DNA from 2 places in the Pseudomonas sp. 20-5 genome. Region 2 is predicted to be linked to the other one. Evidence: predicted binding sites of a transcription regulator. Region 2 holds the regulator's gene; the other holds the start of a gene.
The links. The regulator FliA, encoded in region 2, starts transcription of late flagellar genes. The targets are predictions, from matches to a motif close to CTAAAGTTTNNNNNNNNNNNGCCGNTAA.

Region 1 (5,556 bases), 110 kb from region 2:
GCGTGGCCCTGCAGAACGTCGCCAGCGCCTTCAACGAGTTCCTCGGCCTGCAACTGCATCCCTCCAGCACCGAAGAAGGCCGCCTGCTCAGCGAGGGCGGCGGCGGCACCGCGGTCGGCGCCAACGCCGCCTTCGGCGAGATCGACTACCAGCACGACGGCCAGACCCACCGCCTGAAGAACGGCGCGGTGGTGATCGCCGCCATCACCTCCTGCACCAACACCTCCAACCCCAGCGTGATGATGGCCGCCGGCCTGCTGGCGAAGAAGGCAGTGGAGAAAGGCCTGCAACGCAAGCCCTGGGTGAAGAGTTCGCTGGCGCCGGGCTCCAAGGTGGTCACCGACTACTTCAAGGCCGCCGGCCTGACCCGCTACCTCGACGAACTCGGCTTCGATCTGGTCGGCTACGGCTGCACCACCTGCATCGGCAACTCCGGCCCGCTGCTGGAGCCGATCGAGAAAGCCATCCAGCAGGCCGACCTGACCGTCGCCTCGGTACTCTCCGGCAACCGCAACTTCGAAGGCCGCGTGCACCCGTTGGTGAAGACCAACTGGCTGGCCTCGCCGCCGCTGGTGGTGGCCTACGCCCTGGCCGGCAGCGTGCGGATCAACCTCAGCGAGGAACCGCTGGGCACCGGCAAGGACGGCCAGCCGGTCTACCTGAAGGACATCTGGCCGAGCCAGAAGGAAATCGCCGAGGCGATCCAGAAGGTCGACACCGAGATGTTCCACAAGGAGTACGCCGAGGTCTTCGCCGGCGACGAGAAATGGCAGGCGATCCAGGTGCCGCAGTCGGACACCTACGAGTGGCAGGCCGACTCCACCTACATCCAGCATCCACCCTTCTTCGAACACATCGCCGAGGCGCCGCCGGCCATCGCCGACGTCGAGCAGGCGCGGGTGCTGGCGGTGCTGGGCGACTCGGTGACCACCGACCACATCTCCCCTGCCGGCAACATCAAGGCCGACAGCCCGGCCGGCCGCTACCTGCGCGAGCACGGCGTGGAACCGAAGGACTTCAACTCCTACGGCTCCCGTCGCGGCAACCATGAGGTGATGATGCGCGGCACCTTCGCCAACATCCGCATCAAGAACGAGATGCTCGGCGGCGAGGAAGGCGGCAATACCCTGTACGTGCCCAGCGGCGAGAAACTGGCGATCTACGACGCGGCCATGCGTTACCAGGAGGACGGCACCCCGCTGGTGATCGTCGCCGGCAAGGAATACGGCACCGGCTCGTCGCGCGACTGGGCGGCCAAGGGTACCAACCTGCTGGGCGTGAAGGCGGTGATCGCGGAGAGCTTCGAGCGCATCCACCGCTCCAACCTGGTCGGCATGGGCGTGCTGCCGTTGCAGTTCGAGAACGGCCAGGACCGCAAGAGCCTGAAGCTGACCGGCAAGGAGGTGCTGAACATCCGCGGCCTCGGCGGCGAACTCAAGCCGCACATGCCGCTCAGCGTGGAAGTGACCCGCGAGGACGGCAGCCAGGACAGCTTCAAGGTCCTCTGCCGCATCGACACCCTCAACGAGGTCGAGTATTTCAAGGCCGGCGGCATCCTCCACTACGTGCTGCGCAGCATGCTCTGAGGCAGCGGCGGTACGCGCGGAGGGGTGGCTTCGGCCACCCCTTTTTCATTCCGGCGCCCGGGGCCGCGAGCGCTTCGCAGGGCGAACGACGCCCCGGCGTCATCCGCCGATACCCCGCAGGACCGGCGGATGGCCGCCTCGCGCTTATCCGCCAGGCCCCTCCCCAGCCCATGCGCGCCGCCGGGAACGACACGAAACCGTAACGCATTGACCTCCATCAGCGAATCCGCCATCTATCCGACCACGTGGTCGGTTCTCATGCTTTGGGTCAATAGCTATCTGTTTTTCCTCGTGAAAGCATTCACAAATCCCTCATGTGAAAGGCGTTTTCGCCGATGCAGAGGTAAATGCTTCACTTGTTTTGGAAGGCCCATGCGCAACAATCAGCCCATCACCCAGCACGAGCGCGTCTATCCGGCGGAACAACGCCTGATCACCACCACCAATCTCAAAGGCATCATCACCTACTGCAACGAAGCCTTCATCGACATCAGCGGCTTCAGTCGCGAGGAGCTGATGTCCGCGCCGCACAACCTGATCCGTCACCCCGACGTCCCGCCGGCGGTGTTCGCCCACATGTGGACCACCCTCAAAGCCGGCCGCCCGTGGATGGGGATCGTCAAGAACCGCTGCAAGAACGGCGACCACTACTGGGTCAGCGCCTATGTCACGCCGATCTACGACCAGGGCGCGGTGGTCGGCTACGAGTCGGTGCGGGTCAAGCCGACCGCCGAACAGATCCAGCGCGCCGAGGCCCTCTACCGTCGCCTCGGCGCCGGCAAGCCGGCGATCCCCCGGCGCGACCGCTGGCTGCCGGTACTGCTCGACTGGCTGCCGTTCATCCTGATCAGCCAGATCGGCTTCCTCATCGGTATCTGGCTGAACTCCTGGTGGGGCTTCATCCTCGCCGGCCTGCTCGCCGTTCCGCTCGGCCTGGCCGGACTGCGCTGGCAGAAGCGCGGGCTGAAGCGCCTGATGCGGCTCGCCGAACAGACCACCTCCGACCCGCTGATCGCGCAGATGTACACCGACAGCCGCGGCGACCAGGCGCGCCTGGAAATGGCCATCCTCAGCCAGGACGCGCGCCTGAAGACCTGCCTGACGCGCCTGCAGGACACCGCCGAATACCTCACCGAACAGGCGCGCCAGGCCGACACCCTGGCCCACCACAGCTCCGCCGGTCTGGAACAGCAGCGCGCAGAGACCGAACAGGTGGCCACCGCGGTCAACGAGATGGCCGCCACCACCCAGGAAGTGGCGAACAATGTCCAGTTGACCGCCGACGCCACACAGAAGGCCAACGAACTGACCTCGCGCGGCCGCGACATCGCCGCGGAGACGCGCAACGCCATCCAGCGCCTGTCGGAGTCGGTGGGCGAGACCGGGGCCGCGGTGAGTCGCCTGGCCCAGGACAGCAACGAGATCGGCGGCGTGGTCGATGTGATCAAGGGCATCGCCGACCAGACCAACCTGCTCGCCCTCAACGCCGCCATCGAGGCGGCGCGGGCCGGCGACCAGGGACGCGGCTTCGCCGTGGTGGCCGACGAAGTGCGCTCGCTGGCGCAACGCACCGCGGCCTCCACCGAGCAGATCCACCACCTGATCGCCAAGTTGCAGAACACCGCCAACGATGCGGTACATACCATGGAGAGCGGCCTGCAGCAGGCCGAAGCCGGGGTCCAGCGGGTGCTGGAAGCCGACAGCGCGCTGGTCGGCATCAGCGAGGCGGTCAGCAACATCACCGAGATGACCACCCAGATCGCCGCCGCCGCGGAGGAACAGAGCGCGGTGGCCGAGGAAATCAACCGCAACATCAGCACCATCGCCGCCCTGGCCGAGCAGACCTCCGACGAGGCGCTGCGCACGGCGAAACTGAGCGAGGAACTGACCACCACCGCGCAGAGCCAGTATTCCCTGGTCGAGCGCTTCAACCGCTGAGATCAGGCCGCGGGGAGGAAGCTCCCCGCACCTGCCGTCACTTGAAGTCCCATTGCATCTGCGCCGGGATGCTTACCGCGCTTGACGACTGCACGCAGACGTCGAGGTAGTCGGTGAAGCGCGGCGGCGCGGAGATCCCCTCCTCCAGCAGACGGCTGTTGTCGAACAGGTAGTTGAGGTCGGCAAAGCCGCTGTACAAGCGCAACGCGCGCAGGACCAGACGCGGATTGGCCGGGCCGATGCGCGACTCGAAGCTCTTCGCCAGTTCCTTGAGGTCGTCCACCTCCACCTTGCGGTAGCGCTCGCCTACCGGCGCCGCCCCGTTGGCGCGGGCGAAGGCCTCGTCGATCTCGCCGAAGGTGCAGGCCGCGCGATGGCCGGCGGAGATATGATAGAGGCTGTGCCCCAGGCACGGCTTCAGCGCCAGGCCGATCAGCGCCTCGGCGCAGTAGTCGACCGGAATCACGTCGATCTGCTCGTCCAGGCCGCAGGTGAAGCTTTCCAGGGCGAAGCCCATGCGGAAGACCCAGAAGATGCTGCCGGAGGCCTGGCAGCCAAGGGTACGGTGGCCCACCACGATGGATGGCCGCGCCACCACCAGGGGCAGGCCCGGCAGTTCCTCGCGCATGCGCCGCTCGATTTCCGCCTTGGACGCGGTGTAGTCCACCAGTTGCTGCTCCGCCGCCGGGAATTCCCAGGACTCGCTGATCGGCGACTCTCGCTGCGGTCCGCAGCACATCGCGGTACCGACGTGGAGGAAACGCTTCAGTCGCTTCGAACGGCTCAGCACGTCGGCGAAGGCGAAAGTGCCGTCGACGTTGACCGGCCAGATGGTCGGGTTCTTCGAGAACGACGCCACGGCGGCGCAATTGATCACCCGCTCCACCTGCATCAGGCGCGGCGTCTCGCGGGCCAGCCAAGAGGTGTCGAGGAAATCGCCGCAGAGGATCTGCTCCGCCCGCAGTGCCAGGCAGTCGGCTTCGTCGACGCCATGCATCAGCAGGTTGCCGCGCAGGCGTTCGAGCCCCTGCTGGCGGGATTCGGCGCGGACCAGGAAGGACAGGTTGGCGCCGTGCCCGGCGGCGATCAGCTGGGCGGCGACCGAACCGCCGAGAAAGCCGGTGGCCCCCGTCAGCAGGATGCGTTCGCGGGTATCGATAGCGGTGATCTGCTCACCGTCGGCATGCATGTTCATGTCTTCCCCCCTCAGAGAAGTCAGTCGCCCACGCCTCGATGCGAGGGTGGTTGCGCCGCAGCTTATGAGGGGATGCCTTAAGGAACCGTTAATGGCCCTGGAGCCCGCGAAGGAAGCCGGCCACCTCCCGCGCCGTTGCCGCCAGGTGCTGCTCGTGGGTCAGGCCGGAGGCCTTCAGCGGCTTGAGGTCGTGGTCCGCCGCGGCCAGCCAGTGCAGGCGGATCGTCGGCGCCAGCGCATAGCCCGCCACCGCCTCGCGGTTGCCCAGGGCGTCGCGCTCGCCCTGGACGATCAGGGTCGGCGTGCGCAGCCCGGCGAGGTGCGCGACCCGCGGCTTCTCCGGCTTGCCGGCGGCGTAGAACGGGTAGCCGAGGCAGACCAGGGCATCCGCGCCCAGCTCGTCGGCCAGCAGGCTGGCCATGCGCCCGCCCATCGACTTGCCGCCCAGGGCCAAGGGCCCGTCCAGGGTCTCGCGGACCTGCGCATGGACTCGCCGCCAGCAGTCGAGCAACTGCGCCTGCGGATTCGGCGGACGCTTGCGGCCGTCCTCGCGGCGCTGGGCCATGTAGGGAAACTCGAAGCGCGCGACGGCGATGCCCTGGGCGGCGAGCAGTTCGGCGATGCGCTCCATGAACGGGCTGTCCATCGGCGCCCCGGCGCCATGGGCGAGAATCAGGGTGGCCGACAGCGAGCCGGCCGGGCGGTTCCATTTCAGCGACAACTTGCCACACCTCGTATGCAGTGGGGGTCGGGAAGCCAATTGATCCCGATCAATATTTCATAACGCCCCATTATCCATGCTTCCTCTCGCTAATTACGCCAATTAGACCAGCCCCA
Region 2 (5,556 bases):
GTTCGGGCAATGCAAGTCAAACGCTTCTTCGCCGCCGATATGCGCCAGGCCATGAAACTGGTCCGCGACGAACTGGGTCCGGACGCCGCGATTCTCGGCAACCGCCGGGTCGCCGGCGGCATCGAGCTGACCGCGGCGCTGGATTACCAGGCCCCGCCGGCGCCGAGCAAGCCCAACCCGGCGCTGGAAGTGGAGCTGCGCAAGACCCAGGCGCGGATCGCCGAGGCGCGCGCCGAGTTGACGGCGCGTCCGGCGGAAAACCAGCGCAAGGACCGTCAATTGTTCGCCGAGGAGAAGCCGGCGCGTCCGACCCTGGCCGAGTCCATGACGGCGGCGCAGGCCAAGCCCCAGGCGGGCGGCCAGACCCTCGAGGCAATGCGTTTCGAACTGAACGGCCTGCGCGAGCTGATCGAGGTACAACTGGGTTCCATCGCCTGGGGCCAGTTGCAGCACCAGCGTCCGCAGCAGGCCAATCTCTGGCGGCGCCTGCAGCGCATGGGCTTGCCGGCGGAGCTGAGCAAGCCGTTGCTGGAGCGGGTCGCCGCGGTGGGCGATACGCGCCAGGCCTGGCGCATGCTGTTGGCGCACCTGTCGCGTGCCGTGCAGACCCCCGAGCAGGACCCGCTCGACGCGGGCGGCGTACTGGCCCTGGTCGGCCCGGCAGGCGCCGGCAAGACCACCACCCTGGCGAAGATGGCCGCGCGCTACGTCCTCAAGTACGGCGCCCAGAGCCTGGCGCTGGTGAGCATGGACAGCTACCGGATCGGCGCCCAGGAGCAGATCAAGACCCTCGGTCGGATCCTCAACGTACCGGTGACCCTGGTCGATCCCGGCCAGTCGCTGATCCAGGCCCTGGCGCCGCTGGCGCGCAAGCGCATGGTGCTGATCGATACCGCCGGCCTGCCGGCCAGCGACCCGGCATTGCGCATGCAGCTCGAGGCACTGGCGTCGCCGAGCCTGAACGTGAAGAATTACCTGGTGATGGCCACCACCAGCCAGAGCCAGGTGCTCAAGTCGGCCTACCAGACCTATCGGCACTGCGGGCTGGCGGGTTGCATCCTGACTAAGCTGGACGAGGCGGGCAGCCTCGGTGAATCGATGGCGCTGGCTATCGCCCAGCGTCTCCCGGTAGCCTATCTGGCGGATGGGCCGCGGATTCCGGACGACCTGCAGGTGGCGCGCAGTCACCAACTGGTCAGCCGGGCGGTGAGCCTGCAGGCACCGGAAGAGCCCAGCGAGGACGCCATGGCCGAGATGTTCGCCGGGCTCTACCAGCAACCGGCGCGGCGTGCCGGCTGAGGACGTGGGAAGAACCGCGCGTGGCGCGGGTGACGGAAGCGAAGGTGGCTTCCGCCGGGCCGGGAGCGATGGCGCATCGTTCCCGCCAATACCGGAGAGCGCTGGAAGGGGCGTTCCGGGAAGACGACAACACAAGGTATGAAGCAGATGGGTAGCATGCATCCCGTACAGGTGATCGCAGTAACTGGCGGCAAGGGCGGCGTCGGCAAGACCAATGTGTCGGTGAACCTGGCACTGGCTCTGGCCGATCTCGGCCGTCGCGTCATGCTGCTGGATGCCGACCTCGGCCTGGCCAACGTCGACGTCCTGCTGGGACTCACGCCCAAGCGCACCCTGGCCGACGTGATCGAGGGACGCTGCGAACTGCGCGATGTCCTCCTCCTCGGTCCCGGTGGCGTGCGCATCGTTCCCGCGGCCTCCGGCACGCAGAGCATGGTGCACCTCTCGCCGATGCAGCATGCGGGGCTGATCCAGGCGTTCAGCGATATCAGCGACAACCTCGATGTCCTGGTCGTCGACACTGCCGCCGGGATCGGCGATTCGGTGGTCAGTTTCGTCCGCGCCGCGCAGGAGGTGCTGCTGGTCGTCTGCGACGAGCCGACCTCGATCACCGATGCCTACGCCCTGATCAAACTGCTCAACCGCGACCACGGCATGACCCGCTTCCGGGTCCTGGCCAACATGGCCCACAGCCCGCAGGAAGGACGCAACCTGTTCGCCAAACTGACCAAGGTCACTGACCGTTTCCTCGACGTCGCACTACAGTATGTAGGTGTCATCCCTTACGACGAGTCGGTACGCAAGGCCGTGCAGAAACAGCGAGCCGTATACGAGGCATTCCCCCGCTCGAAGGCGTCCCTGGCCTTCAAGGCGGTCGCGCAGAAGGTCGATAGCTGGCCGCTGCCGGCCAACCCGCGCGGGCACCTGGAGTTCTTCGTCGAACGACTGGTCCAACACCCCGCGACAGGTTCGGCCGTATGACAGCGGCCTCTGGAGTGCGTATGTATAGCAAGGCGCAAGCGCAGAACTCCCAGGAGCAACTGATCCAGCGTTACGCACCACTGGTCAAGCGCATCGCCTATCACCTGCTCGGCCGCCTGCCGGCCAGCGTGCAGGTGGAGGACCTGATGCAGGCCGGCATGATCGGCCTGCTCGAGGCCGCGAAGAAATACGACGCCGGCAAGGGCGCCAGCTTCGAGACCTATGCCGGCATCCGCATCCGCGGGGCCATGCTCGACGAGGTCCGCAAGGGCGACTGGGCGCCGCGTTCGGTGCACCGCAACACGCGCATGGTGACCGACGCGATCCGCGCGATCGAGGCGAGAACCGGACGCGACGCTAAAGATCACGAAGTTGCTGCCGAACTCCAATTGAGCCTCGAAGATTACTACGGCATCCTCAGCGACACGCAGGGCAGCCGTCTGTACAGCTTCGACGACCTGTTGCAGGACGGCGAACATGGATTGCCGGAAGACACCAGCCTCAGTCACAACGAACCGATCCACGGCCTGCTCGACGAACGTTTCCAGGCGGCCCTGGCGGATGCCATCGCCAAGTTGCCGGAGCGCGAGCGCCTGGTGCTGGCGTTGTATTACGACGAGGAACTCAACCTCAAGGAGATCGGCGAGGTACTGGGCGTCAGCGAATCGCGGGTCAGCCAGTTGCACAGCCAGTGCGCCGCGCGTTTGCGCGCGCGCCTGGCCGATTGGCGGTCGGCCTGAACCGGCCTCGACCGCAGCTTGTAACCGTTAACGCAAAAGAATGTGTGGCGCGTCCCCTGGGGCGCGCTCTGGTCTGTACGGAGGTTTACTTGGACAAGAACATGAAAATTCTCATCGTGGACGACTTTTCCACGATGAGACGCATCATCAAGAACCTCTTGCGGGACTTGGGCTTCACCAATACCGCCGAGGCCGACGACGGCACCACGGCGCTGCCGATGCTGCACAGCGGCAATTTCGACTTTCTCGTCACCGACTGGAACATGCCGGGCATGACCGGCATCGATCTGCTGCGCGCGGTTCGCGCCGACGAGCGCCTCAAGCACCTGCCGGTGCTGATGGTCACCGCCGAGGCCAAACGCGACCAGATCATCGAAGCTGCCCAGGCCGGGGTCAACGGCTATGTGGTCAAACCCTTCACCGCTCAGGTCCTGAAGGAAAAGATCGAGAAGATTTTCGAGCGGGTCAACGGCTGAAGCCGGCCAAGAGGGTGTCATGGTGCTTGGTAACGATTCCACGGGCGACGAATTCGAATCGACCCTGAAAAAACATGCGCGCGAACTGGTGGACTGTCTCGAACGGGGGCACTTCCAGCAGGCGGTGCAATTGATCCAGGAGCTCAGCCAGGCCAGGGACCGTGGCCTCTACCAGGAAGTGGGCAAGCTGACCCGCGAACTGCACAACGCCATCGTCGATTTCCAGATCGACCCGCATTCCCCCCACGCGCAGGAAATGTCGCAGATCGCCGATGCCACCGATCGTCTTTCCTACGTGGTGGAAATGACCGAGAAGGCCGCCAACCGGACCATGGACCTGGTGGAGCAGAGCGCCCCGCTGGTCAACCAGTTGGGCGACGATTCGCGGGAGCTGCACCAGGAGTGGCAACGCTTCATGCGCCGGGAAATCGACGCTGACGGCTTCCGCGAGCTGGCCAAGCGCATCGAACAGTTCCTCGTGCGCAGCGGCGAGAACGCCGGCCAGTTGTCCTCGCAGCTCAATGACATCCTGCTGGCGCAGGATTACCAGGACCTGACCGGCCAGGTGATCAAGCGTGTCACCAAGCTGGTCACCGAGGTCGAGAGCAACCTCGTGAAGCTGGTCTGGATGGCCGGCCAGGTGGACCGTTACGCCGGAATCGAGCACGACCACGTGAGCATGCGCCACCAGGCCGCGCTGGAGCGTTCGGCCAAGGGCGAGGGGCCGCAGGTCGCCGCGGAAAAACGAGAGGATGTGGTGTCCGGGCAGGATGACGTGGACGATCTGCTGTCCAGCCTGGGTTTCTGACCCGCCCGGCTCAAGACTGCGGCATCGCTGCCGTTAAGTAAGCATTGAACGCTGGCATCCGCGGGCTGCTGGCACAGCCTTCGTCATGCCGGTGATCCCGGCGGGCGGGCTGAAGTCGGTCCGGAAAGCCGGGCCGGTATTTCCGGCAGGACAGCGGTCCTGCCGATCCTTTCGAGTAACACGTCTCTGGGAGCAGCCGAATGAGCTTCGACGCCGATGAAGAAATCCTCCAGGACTTCCTGGTTGAGGCCGGCGAGATTCTCGAGCAATTGTCCGAGCAACTGGTCGAGCTGGAGAGCCGGCCGGACGATATGGACCTGCTCAATGCCATTTTCCGTGGGTTCCATACGGTCAAGGGCGGTGCCGGCTTCCTCCAGCTGAACGCGCTGGTGGAATGCTGCCACATTGCGGAAAACGTCTTCGATATCCTGCGCAAGGGCGAGCGGCGCGTCAGCTCCGAACTGATGGATGTGGTGCTGCAGGCGCTGGATACGGTCAACGCGATGTTCGACCAGGTGCGCGAGCAGTCCGAACCGACCCCGGCGACGCCCGAGCTGCTGGCGGCCCTTGCCCGCCTGGCCGAGCCCGAGGGCGCCGAGCCCGCGGAACCTGTGCAAGCGCCACCGGCGGCCGTTCCGCCAGCCGAGCCTGCGGCGCCGCCGGAAGCGCCCGCGCAGAGTGCCTCCAGCGATATCACCGACGACGAGTTCGAGCAGTTGCTGGATGCTCTGCAGGGCGACGAAGCGCCGGCCTCCGCCGTTGCAGAAGCGCCCGCGGCTCCCGCTGGCGACGAGATCAGCGACGCCGAGTTCGAGGCGTTGCTCGACCAGTTGCACGGCAAGGGCAAGTTCGTCCCGCCGGCGGTCTCGGCCGAGCTTGCGCAAGTCCCCGCCAAGGCGGTCGAGCCGGCCGCGGCTGCCGCTGGTGACGATATCAGCGACGACGAGTTCGAGGCGCTGCTCGACGAACTGCACGGCAAGGGCAAGTTCGGCGATGTCCCGGAAGCCGCCGGCACACCCGCCGCACCGGCTGCCGCGGCTCCAGCGGCTGCGCCGGCGGAGCAGGGCAAGGCGCCGGCCGCCGCGGGCGGCGATGAGATCAGCGACGACGAGTTCGAGTCGCTGCTCGACGAACTGCACGGCAAGGGCAAGTTCAACGGCGCCTCCGAGGCCGTGGCGGCCGCCGCGGCGGTAGCCAAGAACATCGCGGCGAAGAGTCCCGCGGCGAAACCGGTCGCTCCGGCCAAGGCCGC

Region 1: AC1RB9_RS17780 (methyl-accepting chemotaxis protein) is a predicted target of FliA. The motif match lies at 1,898-1,925, and genes of this name have one in related genera.

Annotation. Positions count from the first base shown of each region.
Region 1 covers NZ_CM165584.1:3,872,363-3,877,918, forward strand. Annotated here, with positions in the region: gene acnA (aconitate hydratase AcnA) at 1-1,586, shown strand, start outside; gene AC1RB9_RS17780 (methyl-accepting chemotaxis protein) at 1,959-3,524, shown strand; gene cprA (cationic peptide resistance protein CprA) at 3,562-4,719, opposite strand; gene AC1RB9_RS17790 (alpha/beta hydrolase family protein) at 4,808-5,440, opposite strand.
Region 2 covers NZ_CM165584.1:3,986,251-3,991,806, reverse strand. Annotated here, with positions in the region: gene flhF (flagellar biosynthesis GTPase FlhF) at 10-1,299, shown strand; gene fleN (flagellar synthesis regulator FleN) at 1,438-2,280, shown strand; gene fliA (RNA polymerase sigma factor FliA) at 2,277-3,020, shown strand; gene AC1RB9_RS18320 (chemotaxis response regulator CheY) at 3,122-3,496, shown strand; gene AC1RB9_RS18315 (protein phosphatase CheZ) at 3,516-4,304, shown strand; gene AC1RB9_RS18310 (chemotaxis protein CheA) at 4,505-5,556, shown strand, end outside.